One region of the Microbacterium sp. NPDC089190 genome, then DNA from elsewhere that is predicted to be linked to it. Evidence: predicted binding sites of a transcription regulator. Region 1 holds the regulator's gene; each other region holds the start of a gene.

What was found. The regulator HrcA, encoded in region 1, represses chaperone genes, less so after heat shock. The targets are predictions, from matches to a motif close to TTNGCACTCGNNNNNNNCGAGTGCNAA.
Region 2: AB0230_RS07880 (Hsp20/alpha crystallin family protein) is a predicted target of HrcA. The motif match lies at 2,703-2,729, and genes of this name have one in related genera.
Region 3: groES (co-chaperone GroES) is a predicted target of HrcA. The motif match lies at 2,088-2,114, and genes of this name have one in related genera.

Annotation. Positions count from the first base shown of each region.
Region 1 covers NZ_JBFBHF010000003.1:404,300-408,572, reverse strand. The annotation lists gene dnaJ (molecular chaperone DnaJ) at 1-1,089, opposite strand, end outside; gene hrcA (heat-inducible transcriptional repressor HrcA) at 1,152-2,192, opposite strand; gene hemW (radical SAM family heme chaperone HemW) at 2,458-3,675, opposite strand; gene AB0230_RS11875 (DUF1990 family protein) at 3,675-4,273, opposite strand, start outside.
Region 2 covers NZ_JBFBHF010000002.1:413,891-418,163, reverse strand. The annotation lists gene AB0230_RS07900 (sugar ABC transporter ATPase) at 183-542, shown strand; gene AB0230_RS07895 (hypothetical protein) at 622-777, opposite strand; gene AB0230_RS07890 (CDGSH iron-sulfur domain-containing protein) at 791-991, opposite strand; gene AB0230_RS07885 (iron-containing redox enzyme family protein) at 988-1,956, opposite strand; gene AB0230_RS07880 (Hsp20/alpha crystallin family protein) at 2,165-2,620, opposite strand; gene AB0230_RS07875 (manganese catalase family protein) at 2,859-3,740, shown strand; gene AB0230_RS07870 (DUF2231 domain-containing protein) at 3,746-4,273, shown strand, end outside.
Region 3 covers NZ_JBFBHF010000001.1:781,761-786,033, reverse strand. The annotation lists gene tsaD (tRNA (adenosine(37)-N6)-threonylcarbamoyltransferase complex transferase subunit TsaD) at 1-406, shown strand, start outside; gene AB0230_RS03845 (hypothetical protein) at 403-852, shown strand; gene AB0230_RS03840 (SAM-dependent methyltransferase) at 874-2,061, opposite strand; gene groES (co-chaperone GroES) at 2,194-2,490, shown strand; gene rarD (EamA family transporter RarD) at 2,674-3,615, shown strand; gene AB0230_RS03825 (ABC transporter substrate-binding protein) at 3,931-4,273, shown strand, end outside.

The sequences.
Region 1 (4,273 bases):
GCCCTGCTGGTGCTCGGCCAGGCGGGGCGCCGGAGCCTTGGTGCGCTTGGCGAACTCCTCGATGAGAGCCCGCTCCTTGTGGTCGAGGCGCGTGGGGGTCACCACGTGCACACCGACCTTCAGGTCGCCGCGCTGGCTGCCCCGCAGGGGCGTGATGCCGCGGCCCTTGATCGTCAGCACGTCGCCCGACTGCACGCCCGGGCGCACCTCGAGGTCGACGGAGCCGTCGAGCGACTCGATCGTCGTGGTGGCGCCGAGGATGGCGTCGGGCATCGACACCTCGAGGGTGGCGACGAGGTCGTCACCCTCGCGACTGAATGCGTCGTGCGCCTCCACGGTGATCTCCAGGTACAGGTCGCCGTTGGGGCCTCCGGCCGGGCCCACCTCGCCCGAGCCGGGGAGCTGCAGGCGCAGGCCCGACTCGACGCCCGCGGGGATGTCGACCGACACCGTGCGGCGCGCGCGCACCCGGCCCTGACCCTGGCAGGTGCCGCAGGGGTAGGGGATGGTCGTGCCGTGACCGTGGCACACGGTGCAGGGCTGGCTGGTGACGACGTTGCCGAGGAGGCTCCGCACGGTGCGCTGCACGTGACCGGAACCGTGGCAGATGTCGCAGGTGACCTCGCTGGTACCGGGCTGCGTGCACGCTCCCTGGCACGTCTCGCAGAGGACCGCCGTGTCGACCTCGAGGTCGCGGTGCGTACCGAAGACGACGTCGCCGAGCTGCAGCGTGACGCGCACGAGGGCGTCCTGGCCGCGCTCCCGGCGTGACCGCGGTCGCGGGCCGCGGCCTCCGCCGCCGCCCTGCGCGCCGCCGAAGAACGTCTCGAAGATGTCGCTGAAACCGCCGAACCCGGCCGCTCCCCCGCCCCCGAACGGGCTCTGGTCGCCGCCCATGTCGTAGCGGCGGCGCTGCTCGGGATCGCTCAGCACGTCGTAGGCGTGTGTCACGAGTTTGAACTTCTCGGACGCGTCCTCGCCGGGATTCACATCGGGGTGCAGCTGGCGCGCGAGACGCCGGTAGGCCTTCTTGATGTCTTCCGGGCTGGCGTCGCGTTCGACGCCCAGGACCTCGTAGTGGTCAGCCACAATCGCCTTCCTGCCCGCTCGCGCGGGGTCGTTCTCGTGGGGAGTGCTCGCGGCGCGAGACGTCAGCGCGAGCTGTCGTCGTCTTCGAGCATCCGGGTCAGATAGTGCGCGACGGCGCGGACCGCCGCGAGGTTGGAGGAGTAGTCCATGCGGGTCGGCCCGAGCAGACCCACGCGGGCCCCGCCGGTGGAGCCGTCGTACCGGCTCGCGAGCACGGAGGCCTCGACGAGGCCGAAAGGCTCGTTCTCGCGCCCGATACTCGCCGACAGTCCCTTCTCGTCGGCGACCATCTCGCTCATCAGGCGCAGCAGGGTCACCTGCTCCTCGATCGCTTCGAGGAGCGGGTAGATACTGCCGCGGAAGTCCTGCTCGCGCTTGGCGAGGGTCGCGGCGCCGGCCATGACGAGACGGTCCTGACGGAAGGCCTCGAGCTCCTCCCCGACCACGCGCAGGACCGCGTCGGCGATCGCGTCGAGCACGACCCCGGGGCGCGGGCCGGCAGTGAGGGCCTCGGAGACGCGCTGGGAGCTCTCGGCGACGCTGTGTCCGACGAGCACCGCGCCCACGCGCGCGCGCAGCAGGGCGATGTCGCTCTCGCCGGGCTCGGCGGGCACGAGCGCGATGCGCTGCGACACCCGACCGGTGTCAGTGACCAGGATGACGAGAACCCGGGGCCCGCCGAGGGCGACGAGTTCGACGTGCGTGACGTTGGCGCGAGCGAACGAGGGGTACTGCACGATCGCGACCTGGCCGGTCAGCTGCGTCAGCGCCCGTACCGTGCGTGCGAGGAGGTCGTCGAGGTCGCCCGCCTCATCGAGGAAGGAGGTGATGGCGCTGCGCTGGGCGCTCGACAGCGGGCGGAGCTCGGCGAGGTGGTCGACGAAGACGCGGTAGCCCTTGTCGGTCGGGACGCGTCCCGACGACGTGTGCGGCGCGACGATGAGGTCTTCGTCCTCGAGGAGGGCCATGTCGTTGCGGATGGTCGCCGCCGACACTCCGAAGGCATGGCGGTCGACGATGGCCTTGCTGCCGACGGGCTCGCGCGTGTCGACGTAGTCCTGGACGATCGCGCGCAAGACCTGGAGGCCGCGTTCCGACACCATGGCTGCTCCTCCCGTTTGGCACTCGACTCGACTGAGTGCCAATTCTACGACGATCGCCCCGCCCGTGCGTCGAGCGGCTCGCGGAGGTCGGCGGCGTCGCTGTCAGGCGGCGCGGCGTGCGTGTGAACGCCGCTCCGAGCGGCGAACCCCCGGACAGGGCGTTTACGCCTCGCCGGGCGTTTGCACGAAGCACCGACGCGCCAACGGGCCGCGGGCATCGTCACGCCCGACGATTCAGCCCGTGGGCAGCAGAGGCGTCCCCGGGTCAGGCCGTCAGCGCGCGCACCACGGCATCCGCCAGCAGGCGTCCGCGACGGGTCAGCACGATGCGCCCGCGCACGGCATCCGGGCCCTCGATGAGCCCGTCGGCGATGAGGGATGCCACGGCCTTGCGCCCCTCGCCGAGGATCTCCGGCACCGGGAGCCCTTCGCGGATGCGGCTGCGCAGGAGCACCGATTCGAGCCGACGCGCCGTCTCGTCGGGACGCTCTCGCGCCGCGGCGGGCGATTCGGCGGCGGCGAGCCGCTGGGCGTACGCGGCGGGATGCTTCACGTTCCACCAGCGCAGCCCCGCGACATGGCTGTGCGCGCCCGGACCGAAGCCCCACCAGTCGGTGCCGCGCCAGTACGCGAGGTTGTGGCGCGAACGGTGCGCGACGCCCCGCGACCAGTTCGACACCTCGTACCAGTCGTAGCCCGCGGCGGCGAGCAGATCGTCGGCGAGCTCGTACATGTCGGCCTGCAGGTCGTCGTCCGGCGTCGCGACGGCGCCGGAGCGGATCTGCCGCGCGAGCTTCGTCCCGTCCTCGACGATGAGCGCGTACGCCGACACGTGGTCGGGTTCGAGAGCGGTCGCCGCCTCGAGCGAGGCGCGCCAGTCGTCGAGCGACTCCCCCGGCGCGCCGTAGATCAGGTCGACGGAGACGTCGAGACCCGCGCGGCGCGCGGCCGCGACCGCGGTGGCGACGTTCAGCGGATCGTGGGTGCGGTCGAGCGCCGCGAGCACGTGGGGCCGGGCCGACTGCATGCCGATCGACAGGCGCGTCACCCCGGCGGCGGCGAGGGTGTCGGCGACCGCGTCGTCCACGGTGTCGGGGTTCGCCTCCACGGTCACCTCGGCGCCCGGCGCGATGCCGAACTCGTCGCGGACCGCGTCGAGCATGCGGGCGAGGTCGCCCGGCGGCAGCAGCGTCGGCGTCCCTCCCCCGAAGAACACCGTGGATGCTGCGCGCCGACCGCCCGCGGCATCCATCACTGCGCCCGCCAGGCGCACCTCGGTGGCCAGGGTGTCGGCGAAGTCGTCCTGCCGCGCTCCGCGGAGCTCGCTCGCCGTGTAGGTGTTGAAGTCGCAGTAGCCGCAGCGCACGCGGCAGAACGGCACGTGCAGGTAGACGCCGAAATCGGCGCCGGGATCGATGACGAGGTCGTCGGGGAGGCGTCCGTCGATCGGCGCGGGGTCTCCGAGCGGGAGGGGCCCGCCCATCAGGAGGAGTACAGCGGCGAGATCGCTCGCAGGTAGCGCGCGAACAACGCCTTGCGCCGACGCCGGACGCGGCTGGTGAAGAGGCGGTACGACGGGGCGGTGGGCCGATCGAAGGCGCGTACGACGAACCAGACCTCGTCGTTTTCGCGCCACTCGAGGCTGAAGAGCTCCTCGCCGCTCACGATCGAGTGCCCCACGGTGCCCAGGATGAAGCCGACACGACGAGGCTCCTCGAAGACCGAGATGACGCGCAGCTCGGCGTCGGCGCGGTGCCCATCGACCTTGCCGTGCAGGCGCACGCCGGTGCCGGGGCGGACGAACGGCGTGCCGTCGGCGGCGAAGCGCTGCTCTGCTTCGAGCCGGCTCGGCGCGACGGGCGCGCCCTCGGCGTCGAAGCCGACGCCCGCGTAGCCCTCCCCGGATGCCGGGCGCACGTCGGTGATGCTGAGTTCCTCGCCGCGCAACGGCGCCCACGACAGCAGCAGCTCGCTCGCGGCGGCGAAACGCTCCTCGCCGCTGCCGATGCGCCAGGCGTCTTCGGCGGGCACGGAGTGCTCCGGCGGATACTGCATGAGGTCGGGCGCCTGGGTGGCGCCGA
Region 2 (4,273 bases), on a different contig from region 1:
TCCTTCCGCCGCGTCGTGGCGCGGCCCGGGGTGGGGTGGTGGAGCGGAGCGCGGGCCGGACGTGACGTCCGGTACGGGCGCGCCGAGAGGCTGTCAAGGGGCGGGCCGGTTGCGCGGGGCCCGCGTTGGATGGGTTCACCGCTGATTCCGGCGGCCCCCCGCGTCCGACGGAAGGACCCCTCATGAGCGACGCTTCGATCGACCCGACCCCCGACGCGACCATGCCGGCCGCGGACGTGGGAACCGCGGGTGTGCAGCCCCTGCGCGACGGCGACACGTCCATCGAGCCGGATCCCGCGCTCGACCCGGCGCAGGCGGAGTGGGACGCCACCACCGCTCTCGACGAGGGCGCCGATCCCGACGACATCAACCCGGCCACCGCGACCGGCGCCGACCCTGCCGAGATCCCGGCAGACGACAGTGACATCCCCCTCGAGGACATCCACCCCGAGTCCACCGGTACCGACTCGCAGGGCGAGGACCCGGGCGTCGTCGAACTGGGCGAAGAGGGTCAGGGCGATCTCGCTCCGGAAGACCTCTGACGCACTCCCGACGCCCCGGTCACCGCTCCCGGTGGTCGGGGCGTCGTCGTGCGCGTGGGCCCCTCTCCTGCCGGGCCGCCTACGCATGGTCGCGGGCGTCCGCGACCCCGCGTCGCAGCGCGCGTGAGGGCGTGGCCGACCGACGCACGAGGTCGTGAGGGTCGTCCGCGAGCTCGTCGAGACCGGCGTCGTCCCTCCGTCGCAGCGGCAGCGCGTCGTCGGCGTCGAGACGCATCGGGGCGAGAGCCTCACTCCTCGGTGCGGAAACCCGACGCCTTGTGGGTTCCGTCGCAGAGCGGCTTGATGGTCGACAGTCCGCAGCGGCACAGGGCGACGGTGCGGCGGGTACGGGGCACCTCCGCCCCCTCGCTGGTCAGGAGGTGGGCGTCACCGCGGACGAGGAGGGGACCGTCGGGGTAGGCCGTGATCGTGACGCGGTCGTCGGTCATCGTTCGTCCTCCGTGCGCAGCGACGACGCACCCCGCGACCACGCGTCCAGCATGTGTCGGCCGACGCGGTCGTCGACCTCGAGGCACGCGGCCGCGCCGAACAGGATGTCGGGGAGCAGGTCGGGCCGGTCCTCGGCCAAGGCGCCGGCGAGGTCGCGTCCGGCGATCTGCTCGTGCACGGCGTCGGCCTCGACGTGCTCGTCGAAGTACCCGCACACATCGTCGCCGAAGCCGAGCCGGCGCAGCCCCTCGGAATAGAGACGGTTGGGGATCGAGGAGGTCATCTCGAACGCGGCGAGGTGACCGACGATCGCGCCGAGCAAGCGGCGGTTGAGTCCGAACATCGACATCGTGTTGTGCGACGCGAGGGTGACGGCGGGAACGTCATCGACATAGGCGCCGTACGCGTCGGTGAGTCCGGCGCCGCGGACCGCCCGTGCGAACAGGGTCGCGTGAACGCGGTCGGGGCGACCGGCGCCGTACTCGTCGGACTGGATCTCGACGAGGGCGGCCTTGGGGCGGCCGGTCAGGCGGGGGATGGCCCAGGAATGGGGGTCGGCCTCGCGCAGCGTGTACACCGTGCGGTGCACGAGGAACTCGTGCGCCTGCTCGAGCGTGGCCTTGCGCGCCAGGTGACGCGAGAGGCTGGGGCCGCCCTCGGCGCCGGTCAGGGCGAAGAGGTCGCGGGCCACGGCATCCGCGGTGGGCGCGGGTGGTTGCGGGACGGCGATGCTCTCGCGCAGCGAGGCCTCGAAGGCCGTCTCGATGACGCGTCGGGTGGCGACGAGCGCGGGATCCCACTCGAGCTCGGCACGAAACGCCGCGATCGATCCGTACGACGAGGCGTACAGCGCGAAGAGCGCGAGCTGGAGATCGTCGTCGCACGCGATGTCGGCGGTCGTGGAGACCGCCGCGTCGGCGAGTGCCGTGTGCCCGGTGGCGACACCGTCCACGAGGTGACGCAGAACCGCGGCGCTCACGGGTCCGCGGGCGTCGAACGGCACCAGCCGGGCCTCGACGTCGTCGACGGGCGCAGCGGGCGGGGGCGAGGACAGAGTCGGCGGCACCCAGGCACTGTGCGTCAGGGAGCGGCGGTTGTTCGAGACCCTTGACAAGCGGAGGCGCCCGGGCGAGGGAGCGGGTGGATGGGACCGCTCCCTCGCTCGGTGGTGATCACTGCTCGATGGGCTGCGGCGTGCTCTCGTGCGCTTCGATCACGCCCTCGCCGTCGTCGGTCGACACGGCGATGCGCCGCGGCTTCGCCTTCTCGCTGACGGGGATCGTGACCGAGAGCACGCCGTTGCGGTAGGCGGCGCTGATGCGCTCGGTGTCGATGCCCTGCCCGAGGTTGAGCTGTCGGACGAAGGATGCCGTCTCGCGTTCGCGGGTGATCCACTTCACGCCCTCGCCCGAACCGAGGGTGCGCTCGGCGCGGATCGTCAGCAGCTGGCCGTCGACGTCGATGTCGACCGACCCGGGGTCGACACCGGGCAGGTCGGCCGCGAGGACGTAGTGATCGCCGTCGCGGTACAGGTCCATCGGCATCCGGCGCGGACCACCGCCGCGGCGGGCGTCGAGGAGCGTCGACGCGAGGCGGTCGAGGTCGCGGAAGGGGTCGTAGGTGGCCATGGTCGTTCTCCTTTTCGATCAGTCCGGACGTGGCATCCGGGGCTCCAGAAGTTGAGTCATGTTCGCTCAACTCGGCAGAAGATTAGCACTCTTGGGTCGAGAGTGCCAAGAGGTCGGGCGCGCGATTGTGGCCCGCGTCGACCGCGCCCGCAACCCCCGTGCCGGACCCCTGCGAGGAAGCGTTTCGTGGCCGTCGATGCCGAGCCCCCCGGTCGGCGTCCCGACGACGAGGAGAGACATGTACTTCCACCGACAAGAACTCCAGCACAGCGCCACCCCCGACAAGCCCGACGCCGTCTACGCCCGCAAGCTCCAGGAGGTGCTCGGCGGCCAGTACGGCGAGATCTCGGTCGCGATGCAGTACCAGTTCCAGGCGTGGAACATGCACATGCCCGGCAAGTACCGCGACCTCGTGTTCGGTATCGGTGCCGAAGAGATGGGTCACGTCGAGATGCTCGCGATCATGATCGCGCAGCTGCTGGAGAAGTCGCCGCTCGGCATCACCGAGGAGGCCGTGCAGGACGACCCGACCGTCGCCGCCGTGATCGGCGGCACCGACATCCAGCACGGGATCGTCGCGGGCGCTGGTGCCCGCCCCGTCGACGCGAACGGCAACCCGTGGCAGGGCAGCTTCATCACCGCGAGCGGCAATCTGCTCGCCGACTTCACCGCCAACGCGAACGCCGAGATGCAGGGGCGCGTCCAGGTCGCGCGGCTGTATCACCAGACCGATGACCACGGCGTGAAGGACCTGCTCGCGTTCCTCCTCGCCCGCGACACGATGCACCAGAACCAGTGGGCCGCCGCGGCCGCCGAGCTGCAGGCCGAGGGCTACGAGCAGATGCCCGTGCCGAGCAACTTCCCCCTCGACAAGGAGGATCGCGACGTGTCGTACCAATACATCAACTTCAGCAACGGTGCGCAGGCCGGTGACGGCACCTGGGCCTCGGGGCCGACGCCCGACGGCAAGGGCGAGTTCACCTACCTCCCCGAGCCCCCCGCGGGCGTGCCGATGCCCCCGCCCACCAAGCCCGACGTGCGGTTCTACGGCACGACCGAGCTGCCGAACACGGTCGAGAAGCTCGCCGGGCGCGCGCAGGACGCGCTGCACAAGGAATGAACGGGATGGATGCCGCGGCGCCGGGGCCCTCGACGGTCTCGGCGCCGCGGAGCGGAGCGAGCTTTCCCGCGATGCGCGCGGCCAAGGTGCCGCGGTCGATCGTGGCGGGGCCGTACGGGCACCCGTTCCATCCGGTCGCGGTGACCGTGCCGATCGGGGCGTGGTCGTCGAGCCTCGTTTTCGACCTGCTGGCTCTCGCCGCCGACGATCCCCGGGCGTTCGCGAAGGGCTCGCGCTGGCTCATCGCGATCGGTCTCGGCGGGGCGGTGGGGGCGTCGGTGCTCGGCCTGCTCGACATGTCGCGCATTCCGCGCGGAACGCCGGCTCGGCGGACGGCCGTCGCTCATCTGGTGATCAACGTCACCGCGATGGCGCTGTTCTCGACCAGCCTCGTCGTGCGGGCGTTGGATCTCGCGCGGGTCCCGGTCGTGGCCTTCGGGCTCAGCGTCATGGCCTCCGCCGGGCTGAGCGTCTCGGGCTGGCTCGGCGGAAAGCTCGCCTACCGCTGGGGCGTGCGGGTCGCCGACGAGAAC
Region 3 (4,273 bases), on a different contig from region 1:
GGTCGAGCAGCACGAGGCGACCGGTGAACCGGTGCCGGTCGCCGATGTCGCGGCATCCTTCCGCGAGGCCGTCGTCGACGTTCTCGTCACCAAGGCCCTCGACGCGTGCGCGCGGTACGGCGTGCCCCGACTGCTGCTGGGCGGAGGCGTGATCGCGAACAAGCGCCTGCGCGACGTCGCCCTCGAGCGCGCGGCGGCGGCGGGGGTCGCTGTGCGCATTCCGCCGCTGCGGTTGTGCACCGACAACGGCGCGATGATCGCCGCCCTCGCCGCGGAGCTCATCGCCTCGGGTCGGCGCCCGTCGACCCTCGCCTTCGGAGCCGACTCCACCCTTCCCGTCACCGAGATCCAGGTCGCCGAAGACCCGGATGCCCCCGCTCCGGATGCCGAGACCCGGTCGCCGTGACGGATCAGACCCCGCCCACGCGCCGTGCGCGCAAGGAGACCCCCGAGTCGGCCGCGGCGCCCATCGACCCGCGTCGGCCGTGGATGGTGCCCGCGGGCGAGCGCCCGGAGATCGCGGATGACGACCCCGAACGCCTCCCCACCGCGCAGCTGGAGATGGCGGCCTTCGGCGACCACCTGATCCCGTACGTCCCGCCCGCGCCGAAACCCCCGCCCTCGCTGGCGCCGTGGGCGCTCGCCGTGGCGATCCTCGCGCTGGTCGCCGCCCTCATCACCGGGTGGCTGCTTCCCCTGGGCGTGATCGGGGCGATCCTCGCCATCCTGTCGCTAAGACGCGCGCACGACAGCCGGCGCGTGGCCGTGTGGGCGTTGTCCCTGTCGTTGCTGGCCGTCGTGTTCAGCGCAGGGTGGTTGATCTGGGGTTTCTCGCAGCTCGCCGTGCGCTGAGGCGCGGGAGCCCGGCGGGCGTCAGACGCGGTCGGCCAGCAGAGCCAGGCGCGTCGACCCCACGCGGGTGAGCAGCAGGGTCGCCGCTTCGTCTCCGCGGAGCGAGAGCTTCCGGCGGAGCGCCGCCGGGTCGACGTCGACGCCGCGCTTCTTGATCTCGAGCGTGCCGATCCCGCGCGCCCGCAGCGCCTGTGCGAGCTTCTTCGGGTCGGCGGGCAGTTGCTCGCGCACCCGGAACGACTGCACGAACGGACTCGTCAGCGGTGCGTCGGAGGTGAGGTAGGCGATCTGCGGCGAGAGCATCCCCGCCTCGAGTGCTCGCGCGACCTCGCCGATGAGCCGCGCGCGGATGACCGCGCCGTCGGGCTCGTGCACGAAGGCGCCCAGGTCCCGCGGCTCGGCGTCGGGGCTGTCCGCCGGAGCCGTGAGCTCCCACGCGTCGGTGCCGCGCACCACGAGCGCGGCGCGTCGCACGTTCTCGCGCGCGAGCGCCCCCGACCAGAGGACGAGCTCGATGGTCGAGCCGTCGGCGCTGATCCACTGGGCCTCGACGTCGTCGGGGATCCGCGCGCGATCGAAGCCGGGGCCGAGCTTGACCCCGCCCGGGGTGCTCCGCAGCAGCTCGACCACCCAGTCCAGCGACGGCGACCATTCGCCGGAGGCGACCTGCCGCGTCTCGGAGTGGCCCGCCGTGCGGCGTGCAGGGTCGAGCCACACGGCATCCGTCCCCGTCAGGTCGACCTCTTCGGCGCGCGCGTGCGCCACTGTGGCGGCGTCGCCGAACGGGGCGAGGTTGTATGCCGCGATGGCGGCGGTCACCTCGTCGGCGTCGACCGCGTGCACCCGGATGCCGAGTCCCGCCAGCCCGAGCGCGTCACCGCCGATACCGCAGCCGAGGTCGGCGACGCTCGACACGCCCGCGGCGCGGAAGCGGCCCGCGTGACGCGCGGCGATCGGAAGGCGCGTGGCCTGTTCGAGCCCCGCGCGGGTGAAGAGCATGCGGTCGGCGAACGCGCCGAACTTCGCGGTCGCGCGGACGCGGAGCCGGGCCTGGCCGACGACCGCCGACACGAGGTCGGGGGAGTGCCCGGCCGCCCGCAGCCGCGACACCGCGCGGGCGGCCTCGTCGGTCGAGCCGATGGGACCGAGCTCGTCGAGCAGGCGCAGGCCGTCGGGCGTGAGCAGGGCGGTCAGCTCGCTGGTATCCACCGATTCAGCCTAGGCGGGGGAGTGTGCTGGCACTCGCGTTGCGTGAGTGCCAGCGCTTCTCTACACTCGGATTAGCACTCTCCCCGCGTGAGTGCTGACAAGTCTTCTGTAACGAGAAAGAAGAGGTAGACCGTGTCGGTTTCCATCAAGCCGCTCGAGGACCGCATCGTCATCAAGCAGGTCGAGGCTGAGCAGACCACCGCGAGTGGTCTCGTCATCCCCGACACCGCCAAGGAGAAGCCGCAGGAGGGCGAAGTCGTCGCCGTCGGCCCCGGCCGTATCGACGACAACGGCAACCGTGTCCCCCTCGACGTCGCCGTCGGCGACCGCGTGCTCTACAGCAAGTACGGCGGCACCGAGGTCAAGTTCGGCGCCGAGGAGTACCTCGTGCTCTCGGCTCGCGACGTCCTGGCGGTCGTCGTCCGCTGATCGCGTGACTCGATCGAAGGCCCCGGGTGCTCGGCATCCGGGGCCTTCGTCGTTCCCGGGGGAGGGCGGGGGCGCGCGTCGTCCCCGGGGGTCGATGGACGATGCGGAGCGCTCGCCACGCGATGGCAGGAATGCGCGGGTGCGCGACCGTCGCCGCCTCGGGGGCGCGCGTAGGCTGTATCGGTGACCCCCGCTCCCTCCGCTCCGACCGGCGGGGGCACCCGCGGCGCCCTGTACGCATTGGGCGCCTACCTGCTGTGGGGCGTGCTGCCCATCTACTTCCTGCAGCTGAAGCCGACCGGCCCGTTCGAGGTGGTGGCCTGGCGCATCCTCCTCGCGTTCGTCTTCTGCCTGCTGCTTCTCACCGTGCTGCGCGCGTGGCGCCCGTTCCTCGCGATCGTGCGGCAACCGCGGCTGATGCTGTTGACCGCGGTCGCCGGTGTGCTCATCTACGTCAACTGGCAGACGTACCTCTTCGGTGCCCTCACGGGGCACGTCATCGAGACGAGTCTCGGCTACTTCATCAACCCCATCGTGACCGTGCTGCTGGGTGTCGTCGTGCTGCGCGAGCGTCTGCGGCTCCTGCCGTGGATCGCGGTGGGTATCGCCGTGGCCGCGGTCCTGGTGATCGTCGTGGGATACGGCGCCTTCCCGTGGATCGCGCTGACCCTCGCCTTCTCGTTCGGCTTCTACGGACTGGTGAAGAAGCAGATCGGTCCCGCGGTGGATGCCGTGAGCGGGCTGACCCTCGAATCGATGTGGTTGCTGCCGGTCGCCGTCATCCAGCTGATCTTCGTGGCGAACCTGACGGGCATCACGCTGGGCACGGCCGGGGTGCTGCACACCGTTCTCCTTTTGCTCGCCGGCGCGGTCACGGCCGTACCGCTGCTGCTGTTCGCATCGGGTGCCCGGCGCGTCCCCCTCACGGTGATCGGCCTGCTGCAGTTCGTCGCGCCGATCATCCAGTTCATCATCGGCGTATGGGTGCTCCACGAGCCCATGACGCTCGAACGGTGGGTGGGGTTCGCGCTCGTGTGGGTCGCGCTGGTCATGTTGAGCGTCGACTCGATCGTGGCCGCGCGGCGCCACCGGCGTGTGGTGGACGACGTCGCCGAACCCGTCTGATCCCCTCGTCCGACCCGCCGTGGCGTCCTCCGTTCGGTCGACAGACAATGTCGGCGGCGGGTGCGACGATGAGGGCGCGGAGGATGTCGTTCCGCGTTCGTCCTGCCCGATCCGGCCGTTTCTTCGTTCCGGGTCCGGCGACCCGTGCTCCTTCGGGGTCGCCGTCAAGACGCGGGCTGAACCGTTATGCGGCCGTGACCGCTTCGACGCACATCGTTAACGAACGGCAACACGCGGAAAATGAGCTGCCGATTAGGTTTAGGACACCAGGTGGCCCATAGGGTCGCCCAACGTTCATTCACAGCAAGGAGCACTATGAACGTCATTTCGCGCACGCGCGGCGCCAAAATCCTCGGCGGCATCGCCCTGGTCGGCGCCAGCGCGCTCGTCCTCGCCGGATGCTCCGGTGGCGGCAACGATGCCGCTGCACCGAGTGCATCGTCGGGCGGCGGCGCCGTGTCCGAGGCCGACGGCACGTTCAGCGTCGGCACGATCCTGCCCGCCACGGGTAACCTCGCCTTCCTCGGCCCGCCCGAGGTCGCCGGTGTGAAGCTGGCCATCAAAGACATCGAGGCCACGGGAGACGCATTCCCGTTCACGACCACGCTGACCGAGCGCGACTCGGGCGACACCACGACCGACATCGCGACCCAGTCGG